DNA from 2 places in the Microbacterium sp. SORGH_AS_0421 genome. Region 2 is predicted to be linked to the other one. Evidence: predicted binding sites of a transcription regulator. Region 2 holds the regulator's gene; the other holds the start of a gene.
What was found. Region 2 encodes LexA, which represses DNA repair genes until DNA is damaged. Its sites were predicted from a motif close to TCGAACANNTGTTCGA; they were not measured.
Positions count from the first base shown of each region.

Region 1: a site for LexA is predicted at 6,822-6,837, ahead of QE416_RS06875 (intein-containing Rv2578c family radical SAM protein). Genes of this name have one in related genera too.

Region 1 covers NZ_JAUTAO010000001.1:1,449,966-1,461,216, reverse strand. The annotation lists gene QE416_RS06900 (pirin family protein) at 1-509, shown strand, start outside; gene QE416_RS06895 (S8 family serine peptidase) at 568-4,140, opposite strand; gene QE416_RS06890 (hypothetical protein) at 4,347-4,679, shown strand; gene QE416_RS06885 (LCP family protein) at 4,685-5,596, shown strand; gene QE416_RS06880 (M15 family metallopeptidase) at 5,598-6,485, opposite strand; gene QE416_RS06875 (intein-containing Rv2578c family radical SAM protein) at 6,846-8,981, shown strand; gene QE416_RS06870 (DEAD/DEAH box helicase) at 9,086-11,251, opposite strand, start outside.
Region 2 covers NZ_JAUTAO010000001.1:2,245,843-2,257,093, reverse strand. The annotation lists gene QE416_RS10715 (histidinol-phosphate transaminase) at 1-664, opposite strand, end outside; gene QE416_RS10710 (LysM peptidoglycan-binding domain-containing protein) at 711-1,061, opposite strand; gene lexA (transcriptional repressor LexA) at 1,320-2,009, shown strand; gene QE416_RS10700 (prolyl oligopeptidase family serine peptidase) at 2,107-3,993, shown strand; gene hflX (GTPase HflX) at 4,128-5,645, opposite strand; gene QE416_RS10690 (class I SAM-dependent methyltransferase) at 5,732-6,376, shown strand; gene dapF (diaminopimelate epimerase) at 6,507-7,361, opposite strand; gene QE416_RS10680 (GNAT family acetyltransferase) at 7,400-7,849, opposite strand; gene miaA (tRNA (adenosine(37)-N6)-dimethylallyltransferase MiaA) at 7,846-8,775, opposite strand; gene miaB (tRNA (N6-isopentenyl adenosine(37)-C2)-methylthiotransferase MiaB) at 8,772-10,319, opposite strand; gene QE416_RS10665 (LuxR family transcriptional regulator) at 10,517-11,251, shown strand, end outside.

The DNA of each region.
Region 1 (11,251 bases), 800 kb from region 2:
GGCTCGGCGACGTCGCCTCGCCCGCGACCGTGCACACCCCCCTCGTCGGGGCCGAGCTGCGCCTGCCCGCGGGAGTCACCGTGCGCGTCCCCCTCCGCCCCGACTGGGAGTACGCGGTCTACGGAATGACGGGCACCGTCGAGGTGGTGACGGGGATGGATGCCGTCGACGCCGACGCGGCGAGACGCCCGGGATCTGCGCCGGAGGCGGGGCCCGCGGCATCCGTCGATCACACTCGACTGCTGTACCTCGGAAAGGGGCGCGACCACCTCGAGCTGCGCAGCGACGACGGCGCGCGTATGTTCCTGGTGGGCGGGGAGCCGTTCGAGGCCGACATCGTCATGTGGTGGAACTTCGTGGGCCGCTCGCACGACGAGATCGTCGCAGCTCGCGAAGCCTGGGAAGCGGGTACGGCCCGCTTCGGGCCCGTGATCGACCACGGGCCCGAGCGCATCCCGGCCCCGCCGCTGCCGGCGGTGAAGCTCACACCGCGTCGGCGCCGCAGCTGATCCGATCGACACCGCGGCGCCCGAGCCGAAGCCCGGGCGCCGCCGCGTCGATCGATGGCTACCGCAACACGATGAACGCGCTGCTCGCGCGTGACGACTCCACCGTCGCGCTGCCGCCGTAGACCGCCTTCACGAGCTTGACCCCGCGCGTCTGCGGATCGAGGGCGATGGTCGCCTTCCCGTCCTGCAGGGTTGCGACGTAGTCCTTGCCCGCCACGGTGACGGTCACATCGCCCTGGGGTGCGGGACCGCTGAGCGACCGCACCTTGACAGTCAGCGTGTACGCGTCGCCGGTGCGACCGACCCAGGGGTCGACGGTGACCGTCGTGAACGACCCGACGACGATCGGCACCCCGGCGCTGTCGGCGGTCGCCGTCAGCCCGTTGGCCGGAGACGTCGCCGTGACTCGCACGGCGAGTACGCGCCCGAGGTCGGCGCGCTGCACGCGGTACGACGCCGACGTGGCGCCGTTCACGGGCTCGCCGTCGCGCAGCCACTGGTACGTCGTGGTGACGTCGGCCGGGTTCCACGTGCCGGGGGTGGCCGTGAGGGTGCGTCCGAGCTTCGCCGTGCCCGAGATCGTCGGGGCATCGACGATCGCCGGAGCGGCTTCGCCCGAGTCGACGGTCAGCACCGTCTGCACGTCGGAGTCGCCGTACCGCACGAGGCCGAGGTAGCGGGTCTGCGCCGCGAGTCCCTGCCACGACAGGTCGTACGACACCGCCGCGCCCTGCTCGACGGGGATCGGGTTCGGCGTCGCCGTCAGCTGCCCCTCTCCGCCGGGGGTGACGTTCGCGTAGGTCATGTCCCACGTGAACGGTCCCGTGGACGAGTACAGGTTGGCCTCGATGAGGTACGTCCCCGCAGTGGGGTTCGGCAGCGTCACCCGCTCGTCGGCCGAGGCCGTCGCCGAGGTGAAGCGCTCGTAGTACCGCAGGTCGTCGGGGCTGACCACGCGCGAGACGAACAGATCGAGGTCGCTCCCGGTGTCGTCCGACGAGTCGAGGTCGAAGCGCGAGAGAGTCGTCCCCTCGGGCACGTCGACGGTCCACCGCACATAGCCGTCGGCGTCACCGGAATCCTGGTTTCCGGTGTGACCCTCGACGGGATTGCCCGGGTCGGTCAGCAGCGTCTGAGCCGCGAGGCCCGATACCGTCAGCGGCAGCTCTCCGCCGACGCCCGGGAGGATCTCGACCTTCGTCGAGCCGGACAGGCCCGTACCCGAGACCTCGGCCGGAGCCTCGGCGGTCGCGGGGCGGATGACGATCGGCGAGCGCACCTGCGTGCCGTCGCCGGCCCAGGTGAGGAAGCCGCTCGTCCACTGCTCGGCCGCGGCATCCGTGCGCGAGAACGTCACGGTGAACGTCTTCTGCTCCCCGGCCGCACCGAACTCGAGCGTCGACGGCTCGACCGTGGCATCCACCCCGGGCACGTCGACGGATGCCGAGAACGTGCCGGCCTTCGTCGAGGTGACCGTGCGCGTGACGGTCTGCGGCTTCGCGAGCGAACCGATCGAGATCGACGCGAGGTTGAGGTCGCTGCCGTCGATCGGGGCGACGCCGAAGTCCTCGAGGCCCTTGCCCTGCAGGAACGCCGCCCAGTCGGCCGGACCGTTGAGGTACAGCAGGCCGGGATCGAAATACTTCGTCGGGTCCACGTGCCCCGCGCCCTGCGCGAAGGGGTCCTGCGCGGGAGCGCCCTCGGCGTCGACGGTGTCGTACGCGGTGGTCATCATCGCGGACTTCACCTCGGCCGGCGTCGCGAGCGGACGCTCGCCCAGGTACAGCGCGCCGAGACCGGCGACGTGCGGCGACGACATCGACGTCCCCGAGAGGAACTCGAACGTCGGGGTGGCGCCGGGGGCGTTCGCTGCGGCGGCGAGGATCGCGACACCGGGAGCCGACACGTCGGGCTTCAGGATGTCGCTGCCGTCGGCGAGCATGGGACCGCGGCTCGAGAAGCCCGCGACCTGCGGCGTCGGCGTCTCGACACCCGTGACGTTCTCGCCCACGAGGGTCGCGGTGGCATCCGCCGTGCCGCGCACGTAGGCGAGCAGCGCGTCGCGGTAGCGCGCATCGATGTGCACGGTGGGCACCGAATGGAAGTCGTTGTCCACCGAGGCGGGGGTTACGTTGACGAGGATCATGCCCACACCGCCGGCGTCCTTGACGGCCTGCGACTTCTCGACACGCGCGTTCTGACCGCGGTCGCACACGACGATCTTGCCCGCGGCCTTCGCGGGGTCGAGCGATCCGATCAGGCACAGCGCAGCGCCCGCGGGATCGGCTCCGGATGCCGCGATGTCACCCGCGTAGACCACGGGGGCCGTCACGTCCTGACCTTCGCGGACCGACACCGTGGCACCGGCGGCCTGGAAACCGTCGGCCAGTTTCACGGTTCCCTCGTAGGTGGGGATCGTCGAGGCTGCGACCGTCGTGTACCAGGGCGAGGCGTGGTCGGCGGTCGAGGCGCCGGGACCGGAGTTGCCCGCCGAGACCGAGACGAAGACGCCCGCCGCGGCGGCGTTGAAGAACGCCTGGTCCTCGAGCGAGAGGGTCGTGGTGGCGGCGCCACCGCCGATCGAGTAGTTGATGACGTCGACGCCGTCGGAGACCGCGGCGTTGATCGCGCCGAGCAGGTCGCTCAGGGCGCAGACGTCGTCGGTGGTGACGAGGGGGTCGGGCCCCGCCCAGCACGCCTTGTACGCGGCGACCTTGGCGGCCGGAGCGACCCCGGAGATGGCGCCGAAGTCGACGCCCTCCACGCTGGCGTCGACACCGTTGTTGCCCGCCGCGGTGCTCGCAGTGTGGGAGCCGTGCGCGTCGCCGTCGCGCGGCGAGCGGTAGTCGGCCTCGAAGGTGAACCCGGTGGCCGCGGCACCCTGGTCGAAGTAGCGCGCGCCGACCAGCTTGGTCGAGTAGTCGGAGAGCGACCAGCCGTTGCCCTCCGCCACGCGCGGCGAGCGGAAGTCGGTGCCGTCGCCCTTGCGGAACACCACGTCGTTGCCGGCGAGGTAGGGCTGGGAACCGGCGGCGGTGCCGAGCGGCTCGCCCGCGAACGCCGGGTTCTCAGGGGCGATGCCGGTGTCGACCACGCCGACGACGACGCCTTCGCCCGCGGAGCCGATGCCGCCGATCCGGTTCCAGACGCCGTTGTCGCCCTCGAGGCCGAGGAACTCGGTGGACGGGACCGCGACTGGGTGGCGGATCTCGTCGGGGACGACCTTCTGCACGCCCTTGGTCGCGGCGAGCTTGGCCGCCTGGTTCGGGTTCATGCTCGCACTGAAGCCGTTGACGGCGATCGTGTAGGAGTTGTCGGGGCGGACGCCCGCCTCGTCGGCGACGTTCTGCTGGCGCTCCTCGAGGAAGGCGGAGTATTCGCGCACCTGCGGGGAATCGGTATCGAGCCGCGCCTCGTCGGACTTGGTGGCGTCGAGACCCGGCTCGCTGCCGTCGTAGGTGGCGACGGGGGCCTCGTCGAGCACGACGATGTATCGGCCCGTGGCCGATTCGATGGGTGTGGGAGGGGTCACCCCCTCGCCCACGTCAGCAGCCTGAACGGCTGTGGCTCCGGCAACGGTGAACAGTCCGGCCAGGGAAATGGCCGCGACCGAACGCAGGGTTCGACCCATCGTGCGCTCCAAACGGGGGGATGAATTGAGCGATCTGCGCGGCAACGGTGGCGCGCGTTGCACAAACATAACTCAGAGCGCTTTCATCACCAACGTTCAGTTTGGACGGCGTCCGAAAACGACGATCGTCGGCCCGCCCCGCCAGGCGTCGCGCCGGGGTCTCGGCATCCCGTCCCCCTAGACTCGACGAAACCCGAGGAGGAGCCATGCCCCGGCGCCGTCGCACCGTCGCGCAGCACGCCCGTCTGCGTTCGCCGAACCCGCTCGGCCAGCTCGCGAAGCTCCTCGCCGTCGCCGCGGTGGTCGGTGTCGTCGCAGCGATCGGAGTCGTGTCGTACACGGCGTACGACCTCACGGCCGACTTCGTCGAAGAGGCCGTCGTCGTCGAGAACCAGCCGGCCGTCCCGCCCGACCTCGGGGCGCTCTCGGGCGGGGTGAACATGATGCTCGTCGGCATCGACGAATGCGAAGAAGAGCTCATCGCCCTCTTGGGCGACCGGTGCGGGGGTGCGGGGGTGCGGACGCGGGCGGACGCCTGAACGACGTGAACATCCTCCTGCACATCTCGGAAGAGCCCCGGAAGGTCACGGTCGTCTCGTTCCCGCGCGACCTCATCTTCGACGCCCCCGCGTGCGACACCGCCGACGGGGGTCGCTTCGGCGGCGGCACCCTGCAGATCAACGAGCTCTACACCTACGGCGGACTCTCGTGCGTGATCACCGCCATCTCCGACATGAGCGGCCAGCAGATCCAATTCGGCGCGATGGTCACCTTCGGCGGCGTCATCGAGATCACCAACGCGATCGGCGGCGTCGAGATCTGCCTCGCGAGCGACATGCGCGACGCGAACACGGGCATCGACTGGGAAGCGGGACCGCGGACCATCCAGGGCCTCGAGGCGCTGCAGTTCCTCCGCACCCGATACGGAGTGGGCGGCAGCGACCTGGCCCGCGTGAGCAATCAGCAGCAGTACATGTCTCGCCTGGCGCGCAAGCTCGTCAGCGAGGAGGTGCTGTCGAACCCCTCGACGGTGCTGCGCTTGGCTTCGACGGGCCTTCGAAACGTCACGCCGACGCAGAGCCTGACGAATCCGCTGACCCTCGTCCAGGTCGCGTCCGCGGTGAAGGACGTGCCGTTCGAAGACATCGTCTTCGTTCAGTATCCGACCGTCACCGCCCGCTCGGATGCCAATCGCGTGGAGCCCGACGACGCCGCGGCCGAGGTGCTCTGGGACGCGTTGCGCGAGAACCGTTCCATCGAAGTGACCGGAGGGGTGTCGGTCAACGACGGTACGGTCATCGCCGAACCGACCCCGGGAGAGCAGGTGTCGCCCACGGAAGATCCCGCGGTCGAGCCGGGCGAGGTCGATCCCCGCACGGGCGCCATCGCCCTCCCACCCGCCATCACCGGCTCGAGCGCCGCGCAGCAGACCTGCAGCGCGGGTGTCGTCAACTGAGTCAGTAGGTCGGCGCGGCCGGCAGCCCGAAGAACTCCTCGAGGGTGGTGAAACCGCCCTCGTGATACGCGCGGGCGAGCTCCGGGCCGATGTAGCGCAGGTGCCAGGCCTCGGGCTCGTAACCGCTGACGCTCTCGCGACCCTCGGCGTACCGGGTGATGAAGCCGTACTCCCACGCGTGATCGCGCACCCACGCGCCCTGCGGCGACGCCGCCACGTCGTCGAGGGTCTTGCACGAGCCCTTGCACGGGACGATGTCCACGGCCATCCCCGACTGGTGTTCGCTGTAGCCGGGCCGCGCGCTCTCTCGATCCGCTTCGGCGACACCCCCGACCGCCACCCGCCCGGCGTAGGTCGACTTCTGCGTCGTGTACGAGCGGTAGGCGCTGAGGTAGCCGATCTCGCCGACGCCGGCGTCGGCCGCCGCTTTCACGAGCGAGGTGAGAGCGCGCGCGGCGGGAGCACGCAGGGCCGAGTCCTCGAGGGCGCGCACATCGGCGGGCATGACGAGGTCGCCGGGCTGGTAGTCGACCGGGTCGTACGGGCGCTGCTTGTTGACGACGAGCCACTCGCGGTTCGGGTCGGAGAGCGAGACGCAGGGGGCGATCCCGGATGCCACCGCTGCGCGGAAGGCCCCACCGCCACCGGCGGCGTCGATGACGGCGGCGTCGTCCCCCGCGGCGAGCGCGGTCGTGAAGGCGGGATCGTCGCATGGTGTCGCCGTGGCGGCGACGGCGGCGAGCTGGGGCACGGGGATGCCGTCGTCGGCGACGGCCGGAGGGCCCGCGATCTGCGCGACGGCATCGCTCGCCGACTCGGGTAAACCCCCCGAGGCGGCAGCACCGACCGCGATGGCGCACCCGGCGATCACGACGACGGCCGCGGCCACCCCCGCAAGGCGGCGTCGGAGGAGGACGGGAGCGAGTCGACGGATGCCACGGGTCTCGGACGCTCTTTCCTGAGGGGCGTCGGCATCGCGGCGCAGCGCGCGACGTGTCGATGCCGCGGCGGGGGCGTCGTCGGCGACGACATCAGGAAGGGTGAGGGCCGCGGTCGCGAGCCGCTCGGCCTCCGCGCGCGCGGGCGCGGCGGGGCGAGGTCTCGGGGTCGTGGCTTGTCACCCCTCCATTGTCGCTGGTGCATCCTGAACGGTCGACCCGGGTGGGGTCGGGGCGCGGGTCTCGAACCTGGACTCGAAAGGACCAGGCACGGTGTTGCCGTATCGTCGAACATGTGTTCGACTGTTCTCATGAGATGGCAGGGTCAGCAGCTGGGGGTGGACGACACGGCGGCGCTCCCGGGCATGGAGCGGATGGACGGCCTCGTCCGCTCGGTGACGACGCCGGAGTTCGCCGGGATGACGTTTCACGAGGTGCTCTGCAAGAGCGCGCTGAATCGCGTCCCCGGTGCCTCGGCCATGCCGTTCGACTGGACCGTGAACCCCTATCGCGGCTGCAGCCATGCGTGTTCGTATTGCCTGTCCCCGGACACCCTCATCTTGAAAGCGGACGGCCGACGGGTCCCCCTGTCGCAGATCCGTGTCGGAGACGAGATCATCGGCACCGAGGGGGGATCGCGAGACCGCCGTTATGTGCGAACGACCGTTCGCGCGAAGTGGAGCACTCGCAAACGCCTCCATCGCGTCACCCTCGCGGACGGCACCGAGATCGAGTGCAGCGCAGACCACCGGTTCCTGACGGAGCACGGATGGAAACACGTCACCGACTCCCCCGTCGCGGGCCGACAGCGCCCCCACCTCACGGTGTCGAACCGTCTGCAGGGTTTCGGAACGGGCGCCCCTCCCTCCGTGGAAGCGCCGGATCCGGACTGGCGCAAAGGGTATCTGACGGGCATGGTGCGCGGTGACGCGGCGATCTCCCACAAGACCCACGACGACGAGAATCGAGTCCGAGAAATCCACCGATTTCGCCTCGCCCTGGCCGATCGTGAGGCGCTCGATCTCGCAAAGGAGCTTCTCGAACAGATCGGCATCGTCACGATGGTCCGCCCCGTCTCCGTGCCCGCTCATCGCCGGCCCATGACGGCTCTTCACACGGCGAAGACGGACGATGTCGCGCGCCTCGAGGACTACGTCGCGATACCGCGGACGCGAAGCCGGGAGTGGATGGCTGGCTTCCTCGGGGGCATCTTCGACGCGAAGGGCTCTGACTCGGGCGAAATCCTGCGCATAAGCAACGCGAACGACGAACTTCTCTCGTTGGCCGAAGAGGCCTTCGCCGCGTTCCGATTCGATACCGTTCGCGAACCCTCTCGCCCGGGCACTGTGTCGGATGTCCGCCTGCGCGGAGGGCTCGCCTCGAGACAACGATTCTTCGATATCGCCCACCCGTCCATCACGCGCACACTCGATGTCTGCGGGACAACGGTCGAGACCAGCGTGGACGTGAGAGTCGTGAGCATCGAGGACATCGGCTACGACATCGACATGATCGACATCACGACGGACACCGAGGATTTCGTCGCGAACGGCGTCATCAGCCACAACTGCTTCGCTCGCAAGACTCACGAGTACCTCGACCTGGACTACGGGGCCGACTTCGACTCGCAGATCGTGGTGAAGGTGAACGTGGCCGACGTCCTGCGCACCGAGGTGCGCCGGGGGTCGTGGGCGCGCGAGCCCGTGATGCTCGGGACGAACACCGATCCCTATCAGCGCGCGGAGGGTCGGTACCGCCTCATGCCCGACATCGTCGGGGCCCTCACCGACAACGGCACACCCTTCTCGATCCTCACCAAGGGCACGCTGCTTCGACGGGACCTCCCTCTGCTCGCCGAGGCCTCGAAGCAGGTGAAGGTCACGCTGGCGATGTCGATCGCCGTCTTCGACGACGTCCTCCAGCACTCGATCGAACCGGGCACGCCCAGTGCCGAAGCCCGGCTCGAGACCGTGCGCGCGGCGACCGCGGCAGGATTCCGGGTGACGGTGTTCCTCATGCCGATCATGCCGCACCTCACCGACTCGATCGCCGCCCTCGACGACGCCCTCGCGCGCATTCGCGAGGCCGGTGCCGCACGCGTCGTCTACGGCGCACTCCACCTTCGCCCCGGTGCGAAACAGTGGTTCTTCGACTGGCTCGAGCGCGAGCAGCCGCACCTGGTCTCGTCGTATCTCGGGCTGTACCCGGGGGTCTCGACGACGGCCCCGAAGGCCTACCGTACGTGGCTCGGCAAGCGCATGCGGCCACTCCTGCGCATGCATCGTCTCGACGGGTGGGACGAGGACGACCATCCTCGTGGCCGACCGCAGCCGGGATTGGCCGCGAGGACACCGCCCGCCAGCAGCCTCGGCCCGGTCCGTGTCACCGGCGTTCCGGCATCCGGTCGTCCCCGTGTCGCCCCGGCCAGCGAGCCGACGTTGTTCTGAGGGCCGGCCAGCGGCGCGGGGGCTCGACGGTTCTCGCGGTCCCGGCATCCCGAGGATGCACGAAGCCCCCGTCGCTGAACGTGACGGGGGCTTCGAGCGACGGGTTACGCGTCGACGTTCGAGAGCTGACGACCCGAGAGCTCCTCGAGCACGTCGTCACCGAGCGCGGTCTCTTCGAAGGGAGCCTGGATCTCGGCGCGGTCGAGCAGCTCGGTCATCCGACGGCGACGCTGACGCGTGATCAGCGTGACCACCGTGCCGGCGCGACCCGCGCGGCCGGTGCGGCCCGAGCGGTGCAGGTACGTCTTGTACTCGTCGGGAGCGTCGGCCTGGATGACCAGGTCGATGTCGTCGACGTGGATGCCGCGAGCGGCGACATCGGTGGCGACGAGCACGTTGACGCGACCCGAGGTGAGCTTCTCGAGGTTGCGCGTGCGCTTCTGCTGGTTGAGGTCGCCGTGCAGAGCGACCGCGGCGATGCCGGCGTCGTCGAACTGCTCGGCGAGCATCTCGGCGTAGGCACGGGTGCGGGCGAACACGAGGGTCTTGCCCTCGCGGTCGACGAGCGAGTCGAGGATCTGCGCCTTGTCGCGGTGCTCGATGACGAGGACGCGGTGTTCGATGGTGCTCGAGTCCTGGTCCTCGCCGGCGACCTCGTAGACGGCCGGCTCGACGAGGAACTCGTCGACCAGGGCCGCGACCTCGCGGTCGAGGGTGGCCGAGAAGAGAAGCTTCTGGCTACCCTTCTTGGTCGCACGGAGGATCCGCTGCACGGGCTCGAGGAAGCCGAGCTCACACATGTGATCCGCCTCGTCGAGGACGGCGATCTGCACCTGCGAGAGGTCGAGCTTGCCCTGGTTCAGCAGGTCTTCGATGCGGCCCGGGGTGCCGATGACGATGTCGACGCCCTTCTTGAGCGCACCGACCTGACGCGCCTGGGGCACGCCGCCGTAGACCTGGGTGGTGAACAGGCCCACGCTGCGCGCGAGCACCTGCACGGTGCGGTCGATCTGCAGGGCGAGCTCGCGCGTGGGAGCGAGGATGATCGCCTTGGGGGCGCGTCCGAACTCGCGACGCTGACCCGCCTGCGAGCGCAGGATGCTCTCGACCAGCGGCGCACCGAAGGCGATCGTCTTGCCCGAGCCGGTGCGGCCGCGGGCGAGGACGTCGCGTCCTTCGAGGATCGGGGCGACCGTGGCCGCCTGGATCGGGAAGGGGCTCGCTGCGCCGAGACCGGCGAGGGCGCGGACGAGATTGTCGCCGAGACCCAGCTCGGCGAAGCCTGCGCCGGTGACCGTGGCGGCATCCACGGCCTCGGCCTGCAGGCGCTCGTGCACCACGTCGACGCGCTGCTCGTGCTCCGCGGAGCGCTTCGGAGTGCTGTTCCAATCGCTGCGGCTCGGGCCGTCGTTGCGACGCGGGCGGTCGTCGAACGAGCGTGCCGGGCGGTCGTTGCGGTCGAACGAACGAGCTGGGCGGTCGCTGCGGTCGAACGAACGAGCCGGGCGGTCGTCGCGATCGAACGAACGCGCCGGACGGTCGCTCCGGTCGAACGAACGAGCCGGACGGTCGTTGCGATCGAACGAACGGACCGGACGGTCGCCGGCGTCACGACGGGGACGCTCATCACGGTCGAACGAACGCGCGGGACGATCGTTCCGGTCAAACGAACGAGCCGGACGGTCGTTGCGATCGAACGAACGGACCGGACGGTCGCCGACGTCCCGACGGGGACGCTCATCACGGTCGAACGAACGCGCGGGACGATCGTTCCGGTCAAACGAACGAGCCGGACGGTCGTTGCGATCGAACGAACGGGCGGGACGGTCGCCGACGTCCCGACGGGGACGCTCGTCACGGTCGAACGAGCGAGCCGGGCGGTCGCTCCGGTCGAACGAACGAGCCGGGCGGTCGTCGCGATCGAACGAACGCGCCGGACGATCGTTCCGATCGAACGAACGAGCCGGACGGTCGTCGCGATCGAACGAACGCGCGGGACGGTCGCCGGCGTCACGACGGGGCCGCTCGTCACGGTCGAACGAACGTGCGGGACGATCGTTGCGGTCGAACGACCGGGCGGGCCGATCGTCGCGTGCCGACGAGCGGATGTTGCGGGCCTCGGCACGGCCGGCGCGGTCGGCGGCGTTCCAGCGGCCCTTGTCGGGGGTCGCCTCGGCCTCGGGACGGTACCCGCGGTGGTTGGGGCTCTTGCTCCCGGGCTTGGCGGGACCCTCTGCACCGGGACGACGCTTGCGGTCCTGGAACGAGGT
Region 2 (11,251 bases):
AGACGACCAGCCGCGGGCGGTCGGGGAGCAGAGAAACCGCCGACGGCTCATCCCGCGGGGCGAACTCTTCGTACGCCTCGTCGACGATCACGATGCCGTCGGTGGCGTCGTACACCGCCTCCACCACGTCGAGGCGCAGAGGCGTTCCCGTCGGGTTGTTCGGCGCACAGAGGAAGACGACGTCGGGCCGCTGCTCGCGCACCTGCGCCGCAGCTGACGCGGGCGAGAGGGTGAAGTCGTGCTCCCGTTCCCCGGTGACCCAGCGCGCACCCGTGGCGCGCGTGAGGATCGGGTACATGGAATAGGTGGGAGCGAAGCCCATCGCCGTACGGCCGGGGCCACCGAAGGCCTGCAAGATGTGCTGGAGCACTTCGTTCGAGCCGTTGGCCGCCCAGATCTGTTCGGGGTTCAGGCCGTGCCCGAGGTATCCCGCAAAGGCCTCGCGCAGTCCGGTGAACTCGCGGTCGGGGTACCGGTTGACGTCCCGAAGCGCCCGAGCGACGGCGTCCAGGATGTCGTCAGCCACCTCGGACGGAACAGGATGCGTGTTCTCGTTCACGTTGAGCGCCACGGGCAGTGCAGCCTGCGGGGCTCCGTACGGGGTCATACCCCGCAGATCGTCGCGAAGAGGAAGGTCGTCGAGGCGTACGGTCACCTCACCCATCGTAGGCGTCGAGCGGAGTCGAGGCGCACGAGCCGCGACCCGTCGTTCAGGCCGCGGGGGCGTACTCGGCGGGGATCGCGATGCGCTGACCCGCTGACACCGAGCCGCCGGGCAGAGCGTTGAGGCGCGTGATCTCTGCCACCACGTCGCGCGGGTCGGCGGAGGGGGCCACGTCTTCGGCGATCGACCACAGGGTCTCGCCGCTCATGACGGTGATCTCGGTGAACGAACCGGCGGGAGCGCCGGCGTCGCCGGAGGCGAGGGCGGATCCGCCACCGACGATCGCCACGGAGAGCACGGCGACGATCGGGAGGGAAACGAGGAACGCCACGACACGACGGCCACGCGCGGTGATGCGCAGGCGAGTGGACGGGGCGGTGAGGGCGATGCTGCTCATGATGTGCTCCTTGGTGGGGAGAGATTCGCACCCCACCCTCGGCCGGGAGGGCGGTGGTGCGAATCTGTATTCCGAATCTATATTCGAACCTGTTCGAGTGTCAAGACCTCGTGTATCGCAGACGAATCGAACGCGACACGCGTGGGCCTCCGTGTCAATCGGGTCGTCGACCGGATACGGTTTCGACACGGAGACCTCATCACCAACCTCCGACATTCGAATTTCCGCCGTGGTTTGCGCGGCGCGAGGGGAGCACAGATGACCGACGCGACGACCGCCGCCGGCCGCGAACGGCCGCAGACCCGGCGGCGCAAGAATCTCAGCGACAAGCAGCTGGCGATCCTCGAAGTGATCCAGCGATCCATCGCGCGGCACGGGTATCCGCCGAGCATGCGCGAGATCGGCGACGCGGTCGGGCTCAAGTCGCTCTCAAGCGTCACCCACCAGCTCAACCAGCTGGAGCTCAGCGGCTACCTTCGCCGCGACCCCGGCAAGACGCGCGCGATGGAGGTGCTCATCGACCTCCCCGGCGCCGCCGCGGAGAACCCCGCCGACGCCGCTCCCGCCCTCGGCGACGCCGCCCTGGTGCCCCTCGTCGGTCGTATCGCAGCCGGCGTGCCCATCACGGCCGACCAGCAGGTCGAGGAGATCTTCCCCCTCCCGCGCCAGCTCGTCGGCAAGGGGGAACTGTTCATGCTCAAGGTCTCGGGCGAGTCGATGATCGACGCGGCCATCTGCGACGGCGACTGGGTCGTCATCCGGTCGCAGGCCACGGCCGAGAACGGCGAGATCGTCGCCGCCATGCTCGACGGCGAGGCGACGGTCAAGACCTTCCGTCGGCGCGACGGCCACACGTGGCTGCTCCCCCGCAACAGCGCGTTCGAGCCGATCCTCGGCGACGAGGCCGTCGTCCTCGGTCGTGTCGTCGCGGTGCTGCGTACCGTCTGAGCCCGACGACTCGAGGCCGGATGCGAACCCAAAGGTGGCATCCGGCCTCTTCCGTTCCACGCGGGTGGATGTCGTAGGCCCTGCCTAGGCTGGGGTCATGGCTGACACCCTCCCCTACGGTTCCTGGCCCTCCCCGATCACGCCCGAGTCCGTCGCGCAGGCGTCACCGCGCGTCGACGGGGCTCGGCTCGTGGGCGACGAGATCTGGTGGGGCGAGTCCCTCCCCCACGAAGCCGGTCGTGTCGCGGTGAAGCGTCGCCGGGCCGACCGCTCCGTAGAGACGGTTCTCCCCGCACCCGCCAACGCCCGCTCCGCCGTCCACGAGTACGGCGGCGGCGCGTGGACCGCGTCCGACGATGGCGAGCTGTACTACGTCGAGAAGACCGACCAACGCGTGTGGGCGCTTCGCCCGGGCGGGACCGCGCGACCCCTCACTCCCGCCGACGACGCCGTACGCCACGGCGGCCTCCGCTGGGAGCACGGGGTGCTCCTCGCCGTCCGCGAGACACACGGTGCGTCCCGCGTGCCGCGCCGCGAGATCGTGCGCATCCCGCTCGACGGCGCGACGGAGGTGCTCGCCGAGGGCAGCGACTTCCTCGCGCAGCCCGCCCTCTCCCCCGACGGCCGTCGTCTGGCCTGGATCGTGTGGAACCACCCCGACATGCCGTGGGACGCCACGACCCTCCGTGTCGCCGACCTCGAAACGGGGGTCATCCTCGACGTGGCCGGCGGGGAACGACGCGCACCGCTGCAGCCCGTCTGGATCGCGGACGACGAGCTGCTCTACGCCGACGACCCCGAGGGTCGCTGGAACCTCTTCCGCCGTCCTCTCGATGGCGACGCCCAGCCCCTCGCCCCGGCCGATGCCGACACCGGCGGAGGCCTGTGGGTGCTCGGCACCCGCTGGTTCGGCGCAGCCGCCGACGGACGCGTCGTCGCGGTCCGCACGAACGGGGCAGACGAGATCGTCGAGATCGCCCCCAGCGGCGTGCGCCCGATCGACGTGCCCGTCGTCGCGGGGGCCGCGATCGACGACGTCCGAGGCTCGCGCGTCCTCGTCTCGGGGTCCGATGCCCGCGGACGCTCGGGGCTCTGGCTCGTCGACCTCGACTCCGGCGCGGTGGAACTCGTCACCGGCGGTTCCGGCTCGTGGGGAGACGAATGGATGCCGGCAGCCCGCGCCCTGTCCACCGACGGACCCCATGGCCCGGTGCACGCCTTCGCCTACGCCCCCACCAACCCCGGCGTCGCGCCGGCCGCGGGCGAGCGCCCGCCCTACGTCGTCCTCGTCCACGGCGGACCCACCTCGCACGTGGGCCCCGCCCCCTCGGCGAAGACGGCGTTCTTCACCAGTCGCGGTATCGGCGTCCTCGACGTCAACTACGGCGGCTCGACCGGGTACGGCCGCGCGTACCGAGACCGGCTGAGGGGCCAGTGGGGCGTGGTCGACGTCGACGACGTGGCGGCCGCCGCATCCGCCCTCGCCGAGGCGGGGCTCGCCGACCCTGATCGTCTCGCCATCGCGGGTGGCTCGGCGGGCGGCTGGACGGTGCTGGCTGCCGTGACCCGCACCGACGTGTTCTCGGCCGGCATCTCGCGCTACGGCGTCGGAGACGCCCGGGCCCTGGCGGAGGACACGCACGACTTCGAGGCCCGCTACCTCGATGGCCTCATCGGGCCCCTGCCCGAGGCCGAGGCGGTGTACCTCGAGCGCTCGCCCCTGGGGCGCCCGGAGCTCTTCCGTGTACCCCTGCTCATCCTGCAGGGCTCGGAAGACCGGGTGGTCCCGCCGTCGCAGGCCGAGGCCATCCGCGATGCTCTGACCGCACACGGCGTGCCGCACGCCTACGTCCGCTACGAGGGCGAGGGCCACGGGTTCCGACGGTCCGAGACGGTGATCGACTCGCTCGAGCGCGAACTCGGCTTCCTCGGCGCGGTGTTCGGCTTCGAGACACCGGGCACTCCGGCGCTCGAGCTCGGCTGAGTCCGCGCGGGACGCAACGGACGCAGACGACGCTGCACGCGGAGCGGCCCCGCGTCCGAGAGGACCCACCGCTCCCCCCGGGAGAGGCGACGGGCCCCGCGCCTACGCGCAGGGGCCCGTGACGCCGCCTCGGGTCAGGCTCCGAATGCCGCAAGCTCCGCCGCGAGACGAGCGCCCACGTGCGCGTGCAGGAACGTTCCGCTCTCGCGGTGCTCCTGCGCCACGATGAGTCCGCTCTCGTGGACGGCTGAGACGAGGTCGCCACGGTCGTAGGGAACGACCGCCTGCACCTCGACCGCCGGCAGCGGAAGGGCGTCCTCGATCGCGGCGCGGAGCTCGTCGATGCCCTCACCCGTCCGCGAGGAGACGAACTTCGCGTTCGGCGCGAGCCCCCGCAGCACGAGGCGGTCGTCTTCGCCGACGAGGTCGGCCTTGTTGAAGACGACGATCTCCTGACCGAAGTTCGCATCGACGTCGCCCATCACGTCGCGCACCGTCATGAGCTGTGCGGCCGGGTCGGGGTGCGAGGCATCGACGACGTGCAAGATGACGTCGGCGTCGCCGACCTCCTCGAGCGTGGACCGGAACGCCTCGACGAGCTGGTGCGGGAGGTTCCGCACGAAACCGACCGTGTCGGTCAGCGTGTACACGCGGCCGTCGCTCGTCTCGGAGCGGCGGACCGTGGCATCCAGCGTCGCGAACAGGGCGTTCTCGACCAGGACACCGGCGCTCGTGAGGCGGTTCAGCAGGCTCGACTTACCGGCGTTCGTGTACCCGGCGATGGCCACCGACGGGATGGTGTGCCGCTTTCGCTCGGCGCGCTTGGCCTCGCGAGCGGGAGCGAAGTCGCGCAGCTGCTTGCGCAGCAGCGCCATCTTCGTGCGGATGCGGCGGCGGTCGAGCTCGATCTTCGTCTCACCGGGTCCGCGTGAGCCCATACCGGCACCGCCGGCGCCGACCTGTCCACCGGCCTGACGCGACATCGAGTCACCCCACCCGCGCAGACGCGGGAGCAGGTACTCGAGCTGCGCGAGCTCGACCTGAGCCTTACCCTCGCGGCTCTTGGCGTGCTGACTGAAGATGTCGAGGATCACCGTCGTGCGGTCGATCACTTTGACCTTGACGACGTCTTCGAGGGCGCGCCGCTGGCTCGGGGCGAGCTCCGTGTCGGCGATCACGGTGTCGGCACCGACGGCGGCGACGATGTCGCGCAGCTCCGCCGCCTTGCCGCGTCCGACATAGGTCGCCGGGTCCGGATGCGGCCGGCGCTGCAGCACACCGTCGAGCACCACGGCACCGGCCGTCTCTGCCAGAGCCGACAGCTCGCGCAGGGAGTTCTCGGCATCCGCCTGCTCGCCCTGAGGGTGCACGCCGACGAGCACGACGTTCTCGAGGCGCAGCTGCCGGTACTCGACCTCGGTGACATCTTCGAGCTCTGTGGACAGACCTGCGACGCGGCGCAGCGCCGCACGTTCCTCGCGGTCCCACTGATCGCCGTCGGAGTCGCCGCCGTAGGCCGTGGTGACGTCCTGGAGCGCTTGAGCGGCGCCGAAGACCCGGACCCCGCGGTGCGCTTCGGCGCGCGAGAGCACGCGGTCCACCGGATCCACCGGAGACGCGTCGGTGCTCGGGGGTGTGGTCTGTTCGGTCATGGGTTCCTTCCGTTCGCGGTGTTCCCGCGTGTTCTGGCACTTTATCCGTCCCCGCGGTGCGGCGGACGGTCGGATATCCTGGCGTGATGGGGAGCGAGCACTACTTCAGCGCGTCGCCGTCGAGTCCCGAGCAGCTCCGCCACCTCCGCGTGACGCTGGCCGGTCGAGAGCTCGAGGTGGTCACGGCCGGCGGCGTCTTCAGTCCCGACCATGTGGATGCCGGCACATCGGTGCTGCTCGCGAACACCCCGCCCCCTCCCGCCGGCGGGCACTTCCTCGACCTGGGGTGCGGGTGGGGTCCGATCTCGCTGTCTCTGGCGCTCGCCTCACCGCACGCGACCGTCTGGGCGGTCGACGTCAACGAGCGTGCTCTCGATCTCGTGAGACGCAACGCCGATTCGCTCGGCCTCGACAACCTCAACGCCGTTCGGCCCGAGGATGTTCCCGACGACGTCTCGTTCCGCACCATCCGATCCAACCCGCCGATCCGCGTCGGCAAGTCCGAGCTGCACGGCATGCTGCGGCACTGGATCCCGCGCCTCTCGGAGCGCAGCGACGGCTGGTTCGTCGTGCAGCGCAACCTGGGCTCCGATTCGCTGCAGCGCTGGCTGGCCGCGACCTTCCCCGACGGCTACGGCGTGCAGCGCGCCGCCACCGGCCGGGGCTTCCGTGTGCTGCGCGTCCGCAAGCACGGCTCGCCGCCGAGCGAGCTCATCGACGTCGTCTCCTGACGGCGCGGCGATCCGCCTCACCGAGACCGGATGCCAAGATCGCGCCTCTCACGCGAGACCACCCGACCGCACGAGGCTCGGTCGTATCCCCTCGTGCCCATCGCGCCTGCCCAGGACAGGGCGGCGCGCCTCAGGCCAGCGCGACCTCGCCCGTGAAGACCAGCGACGCGGGACCCGACAGGTAGACGCGACCCTCGGCCACGCGCACACCCAGCGTGCCGCCCGGGGTATCGACCACCCAGGAGTCGGGTGCGGCCGCCCCGGCCCAGTGGCGCACGGCCAGAGCCGCCGCGGCCACGCCCGTACCGCAGCTCAGCGTCTCGCCCACACCGCGCTCGAACACGCGCAAGCGGATCGCCCCGACCCCGTCGCGCACGAGCGGGTCGGCGGGGACGACGAACTCGACGTTCGCGCCGTGAAAGGGCGCCGGGTCAAGCACCGGCTGGTAGGCGAGATCGAGACCCTCGAGTTCGGCGTCCGACGAAAGGGCGACCACGACGTGCGGATTGCCCACGTCGATACCCACCCCCGGTCGCGCGACCGGCAGACCCTTGGCGCGCACGAGGGTCTCATCGCCCTCGATCGCGTAGACGCCCAGGTCGACCTCGTAGCCGCGGTCGCTGCGTGTCAAGGTCTTCACTCCCGCGCGTGTGCCGATGCGCAGGCCCCCGTCGAGCGAGGCGAGACCGGTGTCGCTCAGGTAGCGCGCGAACACGCGGGTTCCGTTGCCGCACATCTCCGCCTTCGATCCGTCGGCGTTGCGGTAGTCCATGAACCACTCGACACCCGCGGCAGCGGCATCCGCCCCCTCGTCGATCGCGGCGCACCGCACCACGCGCAACAGGCCGTCGGCCCCGATACCGAAGTGACGATCGCAGAGCACGGCGATCTGCGCGTCCGAGAGGTCGAGTTCGCCATCGGGGTCGGCCACCACCACGAAGTCGTTGCCGGTGCCGTGGCCCTTGGTGAACGCGAGAGTCGCCATGCGCCCAGTCTAGGGAGGGGGCGCCGTCCGTTCGTCGCTCAGACCGAGGGCGACGGCCCGCCCGGCCCGTCGACGACGAGCCGCTTGCCGGTCGCCCACGTGTCGAAAGGCTCGTAGCCGAGCGCGTCGTAGAAGCCGCGTGCGCCGGCGTTGTCAGGACGCACCATGAGCTGCACCTTGGGGCAGCCCATCGACTCGAGCAGCCGCTCCGCCTCGGCGACGAGGATGCGGCCGATCCCGCGCCCGCGGTGTGAGGCCGCGGCCGCGAGGTAGTACAGCCAGCCACGGTGGCCGTCGTAGCCGGCCATCACACTGCCGACGACCCGGCCGTCGTCGACGGCCACGAGGAAGAGCTCGGGCTGGACAGCGAGCTTGCGGCGGATATCGGCGCGCGGATCGTTCCAGGGCCGCGTGAGACCCGCCTCTTCCCAGAGCGCCACGACGACGTCCTCGTCCGTCGGCGCGAACGCACGGATGTCGATCGTCACGGTTCCTCCCCCGGTCGGGATGCCAGGTGGCCGGCATCCACCGCCCGCGCATCCACCCACCGGGCCGTGTCGTACCGCCGGAACCACGACACCTGGCGACGCGCGTAACGCCGCGTGAGCGCCTGGGTCTCGGCGACGGCCTCGTCGCGGGTCAGCTCGCCCCGCAACTGCCCGAGGGCCTGCGCGTAGCCGATAGCCCGCCCCGCGGTCGCGCCGCGCTCGAGGCCCTGCGCGCGCAGCTGCGCGACCTCGTCGACGAGCCCGTCCGCCCACATGCGCTCGACGCGCGCGTCGAGCAGCGGAACGAGCTCCTCGCGGTCGAGGGCGGTGGCCACGATCCGGGTGTCCGGATGCCAGAACTCCGGCGCCTCGGGAAGGGCACCGCCGTGCGTCTCGCTACCCTGCGCCAGTACCTCGAGGGCGCGGACGACCCGGCGGCCGTTGCGCGGATCGATGCGCTCGGCGGCCGCGGGGTCGGCCTCACGGAGACGAGCGAACAGCACACCCGCACCGTGTCGCTCGAGCTCGTCCTCGAGTTCAGCGCGCAGCTTCTCGTCGCGCGGCGGGAAGCGGAAGTCCCACAGCACGCTCGAGACGTACAGTCCCGAGCCGCCGACGAGGATCACGTCAGCTCCCCGCCGGTGGATCTCGCGGATCGCGGTGCGCGCGGCATCCTGATACCAAGCCACCGCGGCCTCGTCGGTGACCGCAAGGGCGTCGAAAAGATGATGCGGGATGCCACGACGCTCGGACTCGGGGAGTTTGGCGGTGCCGATGTCCATGCCGCGATACAGCTGCATCGCGTCGGCGTTGACGATCTCGACCGGCCGACCGCCGGCTGCCAGAGCCTCGGCGAGATCGAGCGAGAGCCCGGTCTTGCCCGTGCCCGTCGCACCGACGACGGCCCACAGGACCGGCGCGGTCACACGCCGACGCGGAGGGTGGGAAGGCCCAGCGACACCGCGCGCGGGGTACCGCTCTCGCCCGCCGGCGCCGGGATGCCGCAGGACTCGGCCTGCGACCGATCCCACGCGTCGCCCGCGCGCGTCCGGCGAATGCGCAGCGGTGCTCCGTCGGGCGCATCGGCGAGCAGATGGAAGGGCGCCGCGTGCGTCACCGTGACGGACACCACGTCGCCAGGGCGCGGGAGCGGCGAGCCCCCCGGCAGCTCGAAGTGCACCAGGCGGTTGTCTTCGGCTCGGCCGGTGAGACGGTGGGTCGAGGCGTCCTTCTTGCCCTCGCCGGCAGAGACGAGCACCTCGAGCGTGCGGCCGAGCTGCTTCTGGTTCTCTTCGGCGGCGATGCGGTCCTGCAGCGCGAGCAGACGCTCATAACGCTCCTGCACGACCGCCTTCGGCACCTGATCGGCCATGGTGGCCGCGGGAGTGCCCTCGCGGATGGAGTACTGGAACGTGAAGGCGCTCGAGAAGCGCGCGGCCTCGACGACTCGAAGCGTCTCTTGGAAGTCCTCCTCGGTCTCACCGGGGAAGCCGACGATGATGTCGGTCGTGATGGCCGCGTTCGGGATGCGCTCACGTACACGGTCCAGAATGCCGAGGAACTTCTCGCTGCGGTACGACCGGCGCATCGCCTTGAGGATGCGGTCCGAGCCCGACTGCAACGGCATGTGCAGCTGCGGCATGACCGCGGGGGTCTCTGCCATCGCCGCGATCACGTCGTCGGTGAAGGCAGCCGGGTGAGGACTCGTGAAGCGGATGCGCTCGAGGCCCTCGATCTCGCCCGCCGCCCGCAGGAGCTTGCCGAACGCCAGACGGTCGCCGAACTCCACGCCGTAGGAGTTGACGTTCTGCCCCAGCAGGGTGACCTCGATGGCGCCATCGTCCACGAGCAGGCGGATCTCGTTCAGGATGTCGCCGGGGCGGCGGTCCTTCTCTTTGCCGCGCAGGCTCGGCACGATGCAGAACGTGCAGGTGTTGTTGCAGCCCACCGAGATCGACACCCACCCGCTGTGAACGGAATCGCGCTTCGTCGGCAGCGTCGACGGGAAGATCTCGAGCGACTCCAGGATCTCGAGCTCGGCTTCGCCGTTGTGACGGGCGCGTTCGAGCATGCCGGGGAGCGAGCCCATGTTGTGCGTACCGAACACCACGTCGACCCAGGGGGCCTTCTGCTGAACCGCGTCCTTGTCCATCTGGGCGAGGCAGCCGCCGACGGCGATCTGCATCCCGGCGTGCGCGTCCTTGCGTGATTTGAGGTGGCCCAGCGTTCCGTAGAGCTTGCCGGCGGCGTTGTCGCGCACCGCGCAGGTGTTGATCACCACGACGTCGGCTTCCGTGCCGGCATCCGCTCGGACATACCCGGCGCTCTCGAGCGAGCCCGAGAGCCGCTCCGAATCGTGCACGTTCATCTGGCAGCCGAACGTACGGACTTCGTAGGTGCGCGGACCGTCGACGCCGTGAGCGGCGATGGACGGCGCGATCAGCGTCGGGGTCGAGACAGGGGTGGTCATGATGCGAGCAAGTCTAAACGCCGCCCCTGCGACGGACGTCTGATCGTCCGCACTCGTCCTCCCGCGGCGGACGCACCGATCGGCGCTTATCGGGTCAAAGGATGCGCAATCGGAATGATGCCGCGCGCTCCTCCTCGGTACGTTGGGGACACGTCAACGTCCGCGAGGTCTGCGGGCGGTCTCCGGGGGGAGAAATCATGGGGGAAGACCGTTCGACGAGGTGGTCGAGGGGGCTGGTCGGAACGGACCGGGATGCCGCGGCGCTGGCGCAGCGAGCGCGGAGCGGAACGTCGCTGATCCTGGCGGGACCGCGTGGGAGCGGACGCAGCTACCTTCTGCGCGCCGTCGCCGCTGAGCTGGAACGGGACGACGCCCTGGCTGTCGATCTGCGCACCTCCCCTGCGCTCACCCGCGTCGACTTCGGAGCGATCGACGCTTCCGGACACGCTGGGCTCCGCAGCCTCGCGGACCGCAGCGCCACCACTGTCGTCGAGGGAGTGGTGGTCGTCGACGACGTCGACTTGCTCGATGCGGCGTCGGCGCGAGCTCTCGCTCGGGGCATCGCCGCCAACCGCGTGATCGCAGTGATCGGGCTGCGGACGGCGCGTGCTGGATCGACCGGTCTCCCCGACGACGTGGGCGTCGTCCGCCGAACCGTTCTCGACCTCTGGCTCGATGGATTCGCGCACCGGATCGACCTCGCCGACCTCGGCAACGACGACGCCCTCGACATGATCGACCTCTTCCCGGGAGCCGACGTTCTCGACAGCTCCACCCGTGCCGGGATCGTCTGGCGGGCCGATCGGTCCCGGACCCTTCTTCGACACCTCATCGTCGAGGCGATCGATGCCGCCCGAGCCGGACGTGACCCGCTGAGAGAGCTGCAGACAGTGGATCCACGCAGTCGGCTCGCCATCGCCGTGTCCGAACAC